Alicycliphilus denitrificans K601: one gene and its partner. The protein of the gene in region 1 interacts with the protein of each later gene in a pairwise test. Links are inferred from orthologs where the notes say so. Each region holds a gene or a part of one and is shown in the gene's direction. Other genes may lie near its edges.

Region 1 (5,678 bases):
CCGCGGCGCATGCCCAGCATGGCCGGCTACGGCCTGGAAATCACCGGCTACATCCCCAAGGAATAAATCATGTTTGGCGCAGACAAAGGAACGGCGGACCGGCTGGATGGCCGGAAGCTGCACATCGGCATCGTGCAGGCCCGCTTCAACGAGAACATCACCAACGCCCTGGCGGCCGCCTGCCGCGCCGAGCTGCTCAGGCTCGGCGTGCAGGAGCAGCACATCCGCCACGTGCTCGTGCCCGGCGCGCTGGAGGTGCCGCTGGCGCTGCAGGCCATGGCCGAGCGCGGCGGCTACGACGCGCTCATCGCGCTGGGCTGCATCATCCGCGGCGAGACCTACCACTTCGAGCTGGTGGCCAACGAATCGGGCGCCGGCGTCACGCGCATCGGCCTCGACTACCAGATCCCGATCGCCAACGCCATCCTGACCACCGAGAACCTGGAGCAGGCCATCGCCCGCCAGAGCGAGAAGGGCGTGGACGCCGCCCGCGTGGCCGTGGAGATGGCCAACCTGCAGGAGGAGCTGTCGTGAGCGAGGCCTCCACGCCCGGGCAACCGATGCCATCGAAGCGCCCGCCGCGCCAGCCGCGCACCGGCCTGACCGCCACCGGCGCACGCAAGGCGGGCTCCAAGTCGGGGCGCTCGCGCGCGCGCGAATTCGCGCTGCAGGCGCTCTACCAGCACCTGGTGGGCGGCAACGACGCCACCGCCATCGACCTGTTCACGCGCGACCTGTCGGGCTTTCACAAGGCCGACGCCGCGCACTACGACGCGCTCCTGCACGGCTGCATCGAGACGGCCCAGCACATGGACGCGCTGATCGCGCCGCTGCTCGACCGCAAGATGGCCGAGATCTCGCCCATCGAGCATGCGGTGATGTGGATCGGCGTGTACGAGTTCCAGCACTGCCCCGACGTGCCCTGGCGCGTGGTCATCAACGAGTGCATCGAGCTGGCCAAGGAGTTCGGCGGCACCGACGGCCACAAGTACGTCAACGGCATCCTCAACGGCCTGGCGCCGCAGCTGCGCGCCGCCGAGGTCGCCGCCGACAAGGCCGCGGGCAAGGCCGGCTGACCCTTCGTTTCTTAGAGCGTGTTTACGATCTTACGCCCGCGCGCCGCCGGCCGCGGGCAGGCTGCTTCGCCATGAAATTCTCCACCCGCGCCGAGCGCATAGAACCCTTTTACGTGATGGAAGTGGCCAAGGCCGCGCAAGGCCTGGCGCGCGAGGTGGCCGGCACGCGCGAGCCCATGATCTTCCTGAACATCGGCGAGCCCGACTTCACCGCGCCGCCGCTGGTACGGCAGGCCGCCGACCGCGCCGTGCGGGACGGCCTCACGCAATACACCAACGCCCTGGGCCTGGACGAGCTGCGCGAGCGCATCAGCGGCTGGTATGCGGCGCGCTTCGGCGTGAATGTGCCGGCGCGGCGCATCGTGGTCACGGCGGGCGCCTCGGCCGCGCTGCAGCTCGCGTGCCTGGCGCTCATCGACGCGGGCGACGAGATCCTGATGCCCGACCCGAGCTACCCCTGCAACCGCCACTTCGTGAGCGCGGCCGACGGCCGGGCGGTGCTCGTCCCGACCACGGCAGAGGAGCGCTTCCAGCTGAGCGCCGCCAAGGTCGAGGCCGCCTGGGGCGCGCGCACGCGCGGCGTGCTGCTGGCCTCGCCCTCCAACCCCACGGGCACCTCCATCGCGCCGGACGAGCTGCGCCGCATCCACGAGGCGGTGCGCGCGCGCGGCGGCATCACGGTCATCGACGAGATCTACCTGGGCCTGTCCTACGAAGAGGCTTTCGGCCACACGGCCCTGGCCCTGGGCGAGGACGTCATCAGCATCAACAGCTTCAGCAAGTACTTCAACATGACGGGCTGGCGCCTGGGCTGGATGGTGGTGCCCGAAGCCATGGTGAGCGTGGTCGAGCGCCTGGCGCAGAACCTGTTCATCTGCGCCAGCACCATCTCGCAGCACGCGGCCCTGGCCTGTTTCGAAGCCGAGAGCATCGCCGAGTACGAACGCCGCCGCGCCGAGTTCAAGGCGCGGCGCGACTTCTTCATCCCGGCGCTGAACCGGCTCGGGCTGACCGTGCCCGTTCCGCCCGACGGCGCCTTCTACGCCTGGGCCGACTGCGGCGAGGCAGCGCGCAGGCTCGGCGTGCAGGGCAGCTGGGACTTCGCCTTCGAGCTCATGCGCCGCGCCCACCTGGCGATCACGCCGGGGCGCGACTTCGGCACGGCGGACACCGCGCGCTTCGTGCGCTTCTCCACGGCCAACTCCATGGCGCAGCTGCAGGAGGCGGTAGCGCGCATGCAGGCCCTGATCGGCTGACGATGTTCGAGTGGCCCGTGCGCATCTACTGGGAGGACACGGATGCCGGCGGCATCGTGTTCTACGCCAACTACCTCAAGTTCTTCGAGCGCGCGCGCACCGAGTGGCTGCGCTCGCTGGACCTGGGGCAGCAGCGCCTGCGGGAACTCACGGGCGGCATGTTTGTCGTAACCGACGCGCGCCTGCGCTACCTGCGCCCGGCGCGCCTGGACGACGAACTGATTGTTACCGCCAGGCTGCAGGAATGCGGCCGGGCTTCGCTCACAATCGAGCAGCAGGCGCTCTTGAAACCAGAGCAGATGAATCCCGAATTCCCTCCCGCGCTGCTGTGCGAAGGCAGCATCCGCATCGGCTGGGTGGAGGCCGCCACCCTGCGCCCGGCGCGCATCCCGGGCCCTCTTTTGGAACGACTCTCCTCATCATGAATTCCCAAGACATGTCGATACTGAGCCTGGTGCTCAATGCCAGCTGGGTGGTGCAGCTGGTCATGCTGCTGCTGCTGGCCGTCTCCGTGGCGAGCTGGGCCGCCATCTTCCGCAAGCTGTTCGCCCTGAAGCGCGTGAAGGCGCTCAACGAGGACTTCGAGCGCGACTTCTGGTCGGGCACCAGCCTCAATGAGCTGTTCGCGGCCGCCGCGCACAACGCAAAGAGCGCCGGCCCCATGGAGCGCATCTTCGCCAGCGGCATGCGCGAATACCAGAAGCTGCGCGAGCGCCGCATCACCGACCCCGGCACGCTGCTCGACGGCGCGCGCCGCGCCATGCGCGCGAGCTTCCAGCGCGAGATGGACGTGATCGAATCGAGCCTCTCCTTCCTCGGCTCGGTCGCCTCGGTCAGCCCCTACGTGGGCCTGTTCGGCACCGTGTGGGGCATCATGCACGCCTTCACGGGCTTCGCCGGCATGGAGCAGGTCACGCTGGCCACCGTGGCGCCGGGCATCGCCGAGGCGCTGGTGGCCACGGCCATCGGCCTGTTCGCCGCCATTCCCGCCGTGATCGCCTATAACCGCTTCGCGCGCGACATCGACCGCGTGGCCATCCACCAGGAGACCTTCATCGAGGAGTTCTCCAACATCCTGCAGCGCAACCTGGGCGCGCACCCCGCGTCGCCCTCGGGCCACTGAAGGGAGGTACGGCATGCCCGCAATGGCCTCGCGCAGCGGCACGCGCCGCCGCTCCATGAACGAGATCAACATGGTGCCGTTCATCGACGTGATGCTGGTGCTGCTCATCATCTTCATGGTGACCGCGCCCATGCTCACGCCCAGCTCGGTGAACCTGCCCTCCGTGGGCAAGGGCACCAAGATGCCCAAGACGCGCGCGGACGTCATCGTCGACAAGGACGGCGGCATACGCTTCAAGGCCGACGGCAACGAGCGCACCGTGCCGCTGCAGAACCTGGGCAGCACGGCCAGGAACTGGCTCAAGGACCAGCCGGAGGACACGCCCGTGCTCATCAGCGCGGACAAGAACGTCTCCTACGACTCCGTCATGAAGGCCATGTCGGCCCTGCAGGCCGCGGGCATTCCCCGCGTCGCCCTGGCCGTCAAGAGCGGCGGCTGACCACAAGGAGCCCCCACCCGCATGCACGCCACCAACGACCGCGACCAGTTCGCCCCACCGCGCCCGCCCGGGCGCATGCGGGCCATCGCGCTGGCGGTGCTGGCCCACGCCATCCTGATCGGCGCGCTGACCTGGGGCGTGAACTGGAAGAGCAGCGCCGACCAGCCGGCCGTCGAGGCCGAGCTCTGGGCCGCCGTGCCCCAGCAGGCCGCGCCGCGCGCGGCCGAGCCCCCTCCGCCGCCCGAACCCGAGCCCGAGCCGCAGCCCACCCCGGCTCCGCCGCCGCCTCCCCCGCCACCGCCACCGCCGCGCCAGGCCGAGCCTGACACGCACGAGGCCGACATCGCCCTGCAAAAACAGAAAAAACGCGAGGAAGAGCTGAAGAAAAAGCGCGAGCAGCAGCTGGAGCAGGAAAAGAAGGACAAGGAACGCCGCGAGCGCCTGGAGCAGGAGAAAAAGGAACGCCAACTGGCGCAGCAGAAGGCCGAGCACGAGAAAGCCGAGCGCGCGAAGAAGCTTGCCGAACAGAAACGGCTGGAGCAGCAAAAAGCCGAGCAGGAAAAGCAGAAGAAACTGGCCGAGGAGAAACGCAAGGCCGAACTCGAAGCCAAGCGGGCCGAGGAATTCCGCAAGGACCAGATGCGCCGCATCGCGGGCCTGGCCGGCGCCACGGGCGGCGAAACGGCCACGGGCACCGCGCAGCGCAGCGCCGGCCCCTCGGGCGGCTACGCCGGCAAGGTGGCGGCCAAGGTCAAGCCCAACATCGTCTATCCCGACCTGGTGGAAGGCAACCCGCGCGCCGAGGTCGAGGTGCGCGCCGCGCCCGACGGCACCATCGTCGGCACGCGCATCCTGCACTCCAGCGGCAACAAGGCCTGGGACGACGCGGTGATCCGCGCGCTGCAGCGCACCGAGACCTTGCCGCGCGACGTGGACGGGCGCGTGCCCTCCTCGCTGGTGATCGGCTTCCGCCCGAAAGATTGAGCTAGCAAAAAGAGAGCTGCCAGCGCTTGCCCTGCCTATATTTCAGGTAGTTTCATACCTAAAACAAAGGAGGGACAAGCGCTGGCAGCTATGTTTTTTGAAGAACCTTCAGGAACGCTGCTCGATCATGCGGTTGATGCGCAGCGCCGCCAGGGTGCACGCCACGCCCGACAGCAGGTACAGCGTGACGGCCCCCAGGCCGAAGCGGGCCGACAGCCCCAGCGCCACCAGCGGCGCGAACGCCGCGCCGATGAGCCAGGCCAGGTCGGCCGACAGCGCCGCGCCCGTGTAGCGGTAGCGGGCGGAGAAGTTGGCCGTGACGGTGCCCGATGCCTGTCCGTACGACAGCCCCAGCAGCACGAAGCCCGCCAGCAGGAACACGTTGCCGCCAAGCTCGCCCCCGCCCAGCAGCCAGGGCGTGGCCAGGCTGAACAGGCCGATCAGCACCGCCATGCTGCCCAGCAGGTTGCGCCGCCCCACGCGATCGGCCAGCCGGCCCGAGAGCGCGACGGCCGCGATCGCCAGCAAGGCCCCCACGATCTGCACGCCCAGCACCCCGGTCATGGAGCGGCCCGAGTACAGCGACATCCAGGACAGCGGGAACACCGTCACCACGTGGAACAGCGCGAAGCTGGCCAGCGCGGCGAAGGCGCCCAGCACCACGTTGCCGCCCTCGTCCTGCATCAGCCGCGCCACGCCCACGGGCTCCAGCTCCTTTTCCTCCAGCAGCTCGGCATAGGACTGCCCCACCACCAGCCGCAGGCGCGCGAACAGCGCCACCACGTTGATGGCGAAGGCCA
Region 2 (5,638 bases), 1.0 Mb from region 1 along the record:
AACAAGAGTTCTCGCGCGGTATCCTGACGAAAATGGCCGCCATCGTTGCCTATCCGGTGCTATCCGCGCTGATGCGCCGCATGGATCACCGGCGCTACAACGGCGCGGCCCTGCTTGGCCTGCGCGGCCTGGTCTTCAAGAGCCATGGCTCGGCCGACGTGCTGGCCTTCGAGCAGGCCTTGAACCGGGCGTATGATGCGGCCCGCAACAACCTGCTCGACCGCGTCCGTGCGCGGGTTGCGCATGCGGCGCCCCTGCTGACCGCCGCAGGCGCCCAAACCGCATCCTGACCGGCCCCGGCCCTTCTATAGATGAGACGCTATTCCCGCATTACCGGTACCGGCAGCTGGCTTCCTCCGCGCCGTGTGACCAACGACGATCTGGTGGCCCAGTTGGCAGGGCAGGGCATCGAGACCTCCGATGAATGGATCGTGGAGCGCACCGGCATCCGCGCGCGCCACTTCGCCGAGCGCGACGTGGCCAGCAGCGACCTGGCGCTGGAGGCCTCGCGCCGTGCGCTGGAGGCGGCTGGCCGCGAGGCCCAGGATATCGATCTGATCATCGTCGCCACGTCCACGCCGGACATGGTGTTCCCCTCCACCGCCGCCATCCTGCAGCACAAGCTGGGCATCACCAACGGCTGCCCCGTGTTCGACGTGCAGGCCGTCTGCAGCGGCTTCGTCTATGCCCTGACGGTGGCGGACGCCATGATCCAGTCCGGCGCCGCCAGCCGCGCGCTGGTGGTGGGCTCGGAAGTGTTCAGCCGCATCCTGGACTTCCACGACCGCACTACCTGCGTGCTGTTCGGGGACGGCGCCGGCGCTGTGGTGCTGGAGGCCTCCGACACGCCGGGCATCCTGGCGAGCGAGCTACATGCCGACGGCAGCCACGTGGGCATCCTGTGCGTGCCGGGCAACGTCTGCGGCGGGCAGGTTCTGGGTGACCCACTGCTCAAGATGGACGGCCAGGCCGTGTTCAAGCTGGCCGTGGGCGTGCTGGAGAAGGCCGCGCGCGCCGCCCTGGACAAGGCCGGGCTCAAGGACGCCGACATCGACTGGCTGATTCCGCACCAGGCCAACATCCGCATCATGCAGAGCACGGCGCGCAAGCTGAAAATGTCCATGGACAAGGTGGTGGTGACGGTGGACCAGCATGGAAACACCTCGGCGGCCTCCATCCCGCTGGCCCTGGACCACGCCGTTCGCTGCGGCCAGGTCCGGCCCGGCCAGATCGTCATGCTCGAAGGCGTGGGTGGCGGCTTCACCTGGGGTGCCATACTCCTGAAAATGTAGCTGCTGGTGCTTTCCTGGAAAGCGCTGGGGCCTGATTTCGTTCGTATTCCAAGAAGAGACAATGGCTAAAACCTTTGCATTCGTTTTCCCCGGCCAGGGCTCCCAGTCGGTGGGCATGCTGGACGCCTGGGGCGACCACCCCGTGGTGGCCGAAACGCTGCGCGAGGCCTCGGACGCCCTTGGCGAGGACGTGGGCGCGCTGATCCACTCCGGCCCCAAGGAGGCCCTGGCCCTGACCACCAACACCCAGCCCGTGATGCTCGTCGCGGGCGTAGCCGCGTGGCGCGCGTGGCGCGCCGAGGGCGGCGCGCTGCCTGCGGCCGTGGCCGGACACTCGTTGGGCGAATACTCCGCGCTCGTGGCGTCGGGCGCGCTGACGCTGGCGCAGGCCGCGCCCCTGGTGCGCCTGCGGGCCGCCGCCATGCAGGAGGCCGTGCCCGTGGGCGCCGGCGCCATGGCCGCCATCCTGGGGCTGGATGCCGCCAAGGTCATTGCCGGCTGCGCCGAGGCCACGGCCAGCTTCGGGGCGGGTTCGCCCGAGGTGGTCGAGGCCGTGAACTTCAACGACCCGGCCCAGACCGTGATCGCCGGCACCAAGGCCGGCGTGGACAAGGCCTGTGAGGTGCTCAAGGCAGCCGGTGCCAAGCGCGCGCTGCCGCTGCCCGTGTCCGCGCCGTTCCACTCCAGCCTGATGAAGTCGGCGGCCGAGAAGCTGCGCACGGCCCTGGCTGCGCTGGAACTGGCCGCGCCGCAGATCCCCGTGATCAACAACGTGGACGTGGCCGTGCAGCAAGACGCCGACGCCATCCGCGACGCCTTGTACCGTCAGGCCTTCGGTCCCGTGCGCTGGGTCGAATGCGTGCAGGCCCTCAAGGCCCGCGGCGTGACCCACGTGATCGAATGCGGTCCGGGCAAGGTGCTGGCCGGCATGACCAAGCGCATCTCCCCCGAACTCATCGGGGCCTCTTTGTCCGACCCGGCCACGCTGGCCGAAACCAAGGAGCTGCTGGCATGAGCGAGACCACTCCCCAGATTGCGCTGGTCACCGGCGCCACGCGCGGCATCGGTGCCGCGATTGCGGCCGAGCTGGCCGGGCGCGGCCTGCGTGTGATCGGCACGGCCACCACCGACGAGGGCGCCGAGCGCATCACCCAGGTCCTGGCGGCCTGGGGCGGCAAGGGCGTCAAGCTGAACGTGACCGACGGCGCGGCCGTGGACGCGCTGGTGGACGCCATCGTCAAGGAGCATGGCGGCTTGCACGTGCTGGTGAACAACGCCGGCATCACGCGCGACACGCTGGCCATGCGCATGAAGGACGACGACTGGGACGCCGTGCTCGACACCAACCTCAAGGCCGTGTTCCGCGTGAGCCGCGCCGCCATCCGCCCCATGATGAAGCAGCGCTTCGGGCGCATCATCAGCATCACCAGCGTGGTGGGCGCCTCGGGCAACCCCGGCCAGGCCAACTACGCGGCCGCCAAGGCGGGCGTGGCAGGCATGACGCGCGCGCTGGCGCGCGAACTCGGCAGCCGCGGCATCACCGTGAACTGCGTGGCGCCCGGCTTCATCGCCACCGACATGACGGCAGATCTGCCCGAAGAGCAGAAAAAAGCGCTCAAGTCTCAGATCGCCATGGGCGACCTGGGCCAGCCCAGCGACATCGCGCATGCCGTGGCGTACCTCGCCTCGGCGGGCGCCGGCTATGTGACGGGGCAGGAGTTGCACGTCAATGGCGGCATGTACATGTAGTTGAAGCAAGTTGACGCCGGATCGTCCGTGCGGCGGGTTGCTAGGGAGCTTTGCCCGAAGCAGCTAGAATCGCGGATTCATTCACAACCCCCCGAGGGAAACCATGAGCGATATCGAAGCACGTGTCAAAAAAATCATTGCCGAGCAACTCGGCGTGGAAGAGTCTCAAGTCACCAACGAAAAGGCCTTCGTGGCCGACCTGGGTGCCGACTCGCTGGACACGGTGGAGCTGGTGATGGCGCTGGAAGACGAATTCGGCATCGAGATCCCTGACGAGGACGCAGAGAAGATCACGACAGTGCAGAACGCCATCGACTACGCCAATACCCATCAGAAGGCCTAAGCCGCTGCAGCCCCGCGTGTACCGGGGTGCGGCATCCGATCAGCAAAAGGTTTAACGCATGAGCCGTCGTCGCGTTGTCGTGACCGGCCTGGGTTGCATCACCCCCGTGGGTAACACGGTGGCCGATGCCTGGGCCAACATCCTCGCCGGAAAATCCGGCATCGACCTCATCACCAAGTTCGACACAACGAACTTTGCCTGCAGGATCGCAGGCGAGGTCAAGGGTTTTGACCTGGAGTCCTACATCAGCGCCAAGGATGCGCGCACCATGGACAGCTTCATCCACTACGGCATTGCCGCTGCCCAGGAGGCGGTGCGCGATGCGGGCCTGCCCACGGGCGAGGCGCTGGACGAGGAACTGGCCACCCGCATCGGCTGCATCATCGGCTCGGGCATCGGTGGCCTGCCGCTGATCGAGAATACGCACGCGGAATTGACCAGCCGCGGCCCGCGCCGCATCACGCCGTTCTTCGTGCCGGCGTCGATCATCAACATGGTGGCGGGCCATGTGTCCATGCGTTTCGGCTTCAAGGGCCCGAATCTTTCGGTGGTGACGGCGTGCACCACCGGCCTGCACTGCATCGGCGAGGGCGCGCGCAAGATCGAGTACGGTGATGCCGACGTGATCGTGGCCGGCGGCACCGAGTCCACCGTGTCCCCGCTGGGGGTGGGTGGCTTTGCCGCCATGCGCGCCCTGTCCACGCGCAACGACGATCCCAAGACCGCCTCGCGCCCCTGGGACAAGGACCGCGACGGCTTCGTGCTGGGCGAGGGCGCCGGTGTCCTCGTGCTCGAGGAATACGAGCACGCCAAGGCGCGCGGAGCGCGCATCTATGCCGAGATCACCGGCTACGGCATGAGCGCCGACGCGGGCCACATGACGGCACCCAACATGGACGGTCCGCGCCGCGCCATGCAGGCCGCGCTGCGCAATGCGCGCCTGAATGCCGACCAGGTGGACTATCTCAACGCCCATGGCACCTCCACGCCGCTGGGCGACCTGAACGAGACCAATGCCATCAAGGCCGCCCTGGGCGACCATGCGAAGAAGATGGTGGTGAGCTCAACAAAGTCCATGACCGGGCATCTGCTGGGCGGGGCCGGTGGCATAGAGAGCGTGTTCACCGTGCTGGCGCTGCACCACCAGAAGGTGCCGCCCACCATCAACATCTTTACGCAGGACCCGGAGTGCGATCTGGACTACTGCGCCAACACCGCGCGCGACATGAAGATGGATGTCGCTCTCAAGAATAATTTCGGCTTTGGCGGCACCAACGGCACGCTGGTGTTCCAGCGCGTCTGAGCCGCGAGCACCCGGCACAGCCGCACGCGGCCTGAGCCGGACATAGACCAGTCCTTGCGACCATGCGCGCTCCACTGCATGCGCCGGCCGTACGCTATCCCTGCGGCCGCTCGCCGGCCGTGGGCTGGGCTTTGGCCATCGTGGCCGCCACCGCTCTGGCAGGCATGGCTGCCTGGCTGGAGCTGGGCACCGCAGATGCGGACATGGCCGTCAAGGCCGCGGCCGGCCTGGGGCTCTGGCTTTCGTGTACCGCTGCGGCCTGGCTCTGGTGGCGGCGCATGCCCATGGGGCACCTGGCCTGGGATGGCGGCCAATGGCTGCTCGACTGCGGCGCACCCGGGCCGGACCCCGTGCAAGGCAAGCCGCATGTCCATCTGGATCTGCAGGGCTGCCTGCTGCTGTCCGTCAGGCTCCTGCGGGGGCGGCCGTCGTGGCTCTGGCTCGAACGGCGCAGCGATCCGGTTCAATGGGCGGCGCTGCGGCGTGCGGTATATTCGCCCGCCCGTAGCAAAGCGCCGGATCCGGCAGAAGCAACCGACGCAGCGCCCCCCGCGCTGGATGGCGGAGTAACCACCAAGACATGACAGCACCCTCGCCCGCGCCACCCGATTCCGCCGACAGCGATCTGCGCCTGGTCGAGCGCACGGTCGCCGGCGACCAGCGGGCCTACGAGCTGCTGGTCATCAAGTACCAGCGCCGCATCGAACGCCTGGTGGGGCGCATGGTGCGCGACGTGGACCTGATACCCGACATCACGCAGGAAACCTTTCTGCGGGCGTATCGCGCGCTGCACCAGTTCCGCGGCGAGGCCCAGTTCTATACATGGCTGTACCGCATTGCCGTGAACACCGCCAAGAAGGCCCTGGTGGACATCAAGCGCGACCCCGTGATCTCGGAAAGCAGCTTGCGCGGCGGCGGCGACGAGGAAGATGAAACTTCCCTGCTGGACCG

What was found. Proteins that work in one complex are often made in the same cells at the same time.
Region 2: the proteins of ALIDE2_RS11225 (region 1) and acpP interact in binary tests that used the Escherichia coli proteins (3 or more experiments, as listed by UniProt). The link is inferred for Alicycliphilus denitrificans K601 from one-to-one orthologs.

The regions. Positions count from the first base shown.
Region 1 is NC_015422.1:2,352,421-2,358,098, reverse strand. Bases 1,115-4,045 are described here. They hold ALIDE2_RS11225 (YbgC/FadM family acyl-CoA thioesterase), read left to right. Parts: upstream 1,115-2,334; coding sequence 2,335-2,757; downstream 2,758-4,045. Other genes in these bases: tolA (cell envelope integrity protein TolA), read left to right, coding at 3,916-4,045; ALIDE2_RS11215 (ExbD/TolR family protein), read left to right, coding at 3,469-3,894; tolQ (protein TolQ), read left to right, coding at 2,754-3,455; ALIDE2_RS11230 (pyridoxal phosphate-dependent aminotransferase), read left to right, coding at 1,148-2,332. Outside these bases: ribBA (bifunctional 3,4-dihydroxy-2-butanone-4-phosphate synthase/GTP cyclohydrolase II), read left to right, coding at 1-66; ribH (6,7-dimethyl-8-ribityllumazine synthase), read left to right, coding at 70-534; transcription antitermination factor NusB, read left to right, coding at 561-1,076; more of tolA, read left to right, coding at 4,046-4,878; ALIDE2_RS11205 (MFS transporter), read right to left, coding at 4,987-5,678.
Region 2 is NC_015422.1:1,323,078-1,328,715, forward strand. The notes cover bases 1,874-4,764. They hold acpP (acyl carrier protein), read left to right. Parts: upstream 1,874-3,144; coding sequence 3,145-3,384; downstream 3,385-4,764. Other genes in these bases: fabD (ACP S-malonyltransferase), read left to right, coding at 1,874-2,307; fabG (3-oxoacyl-ACP reductase FabG), read left to right, coding at 2,304-3,041; fabF (beta-ketoacyl-ACP synthase II), read left to right, coding at 3,443-4,687; ALIDE2_RS06315 (hypothetical protein), read left to right, coding at 4,750-4,764. In the rest of the region: phosphate acyltransferase PlsX, read left to right, coding at 1-290; ALIDE2_RS06290 (beta-ketoacyl-ACP synthase III), read left to right, coding at 312-1,292; more of fabD, read left to right, coding at 1,354-1,873; more of ALIDE2_RS06315, read left to right, coding at 4,765-5,271; RNA polymerase sigma factor RpoE, read left to right, coding at 5,268-5,638. UniProt on the Escherichia coli protein: Carrier of the growing fatty acid chain in fatty acid biosynthesis.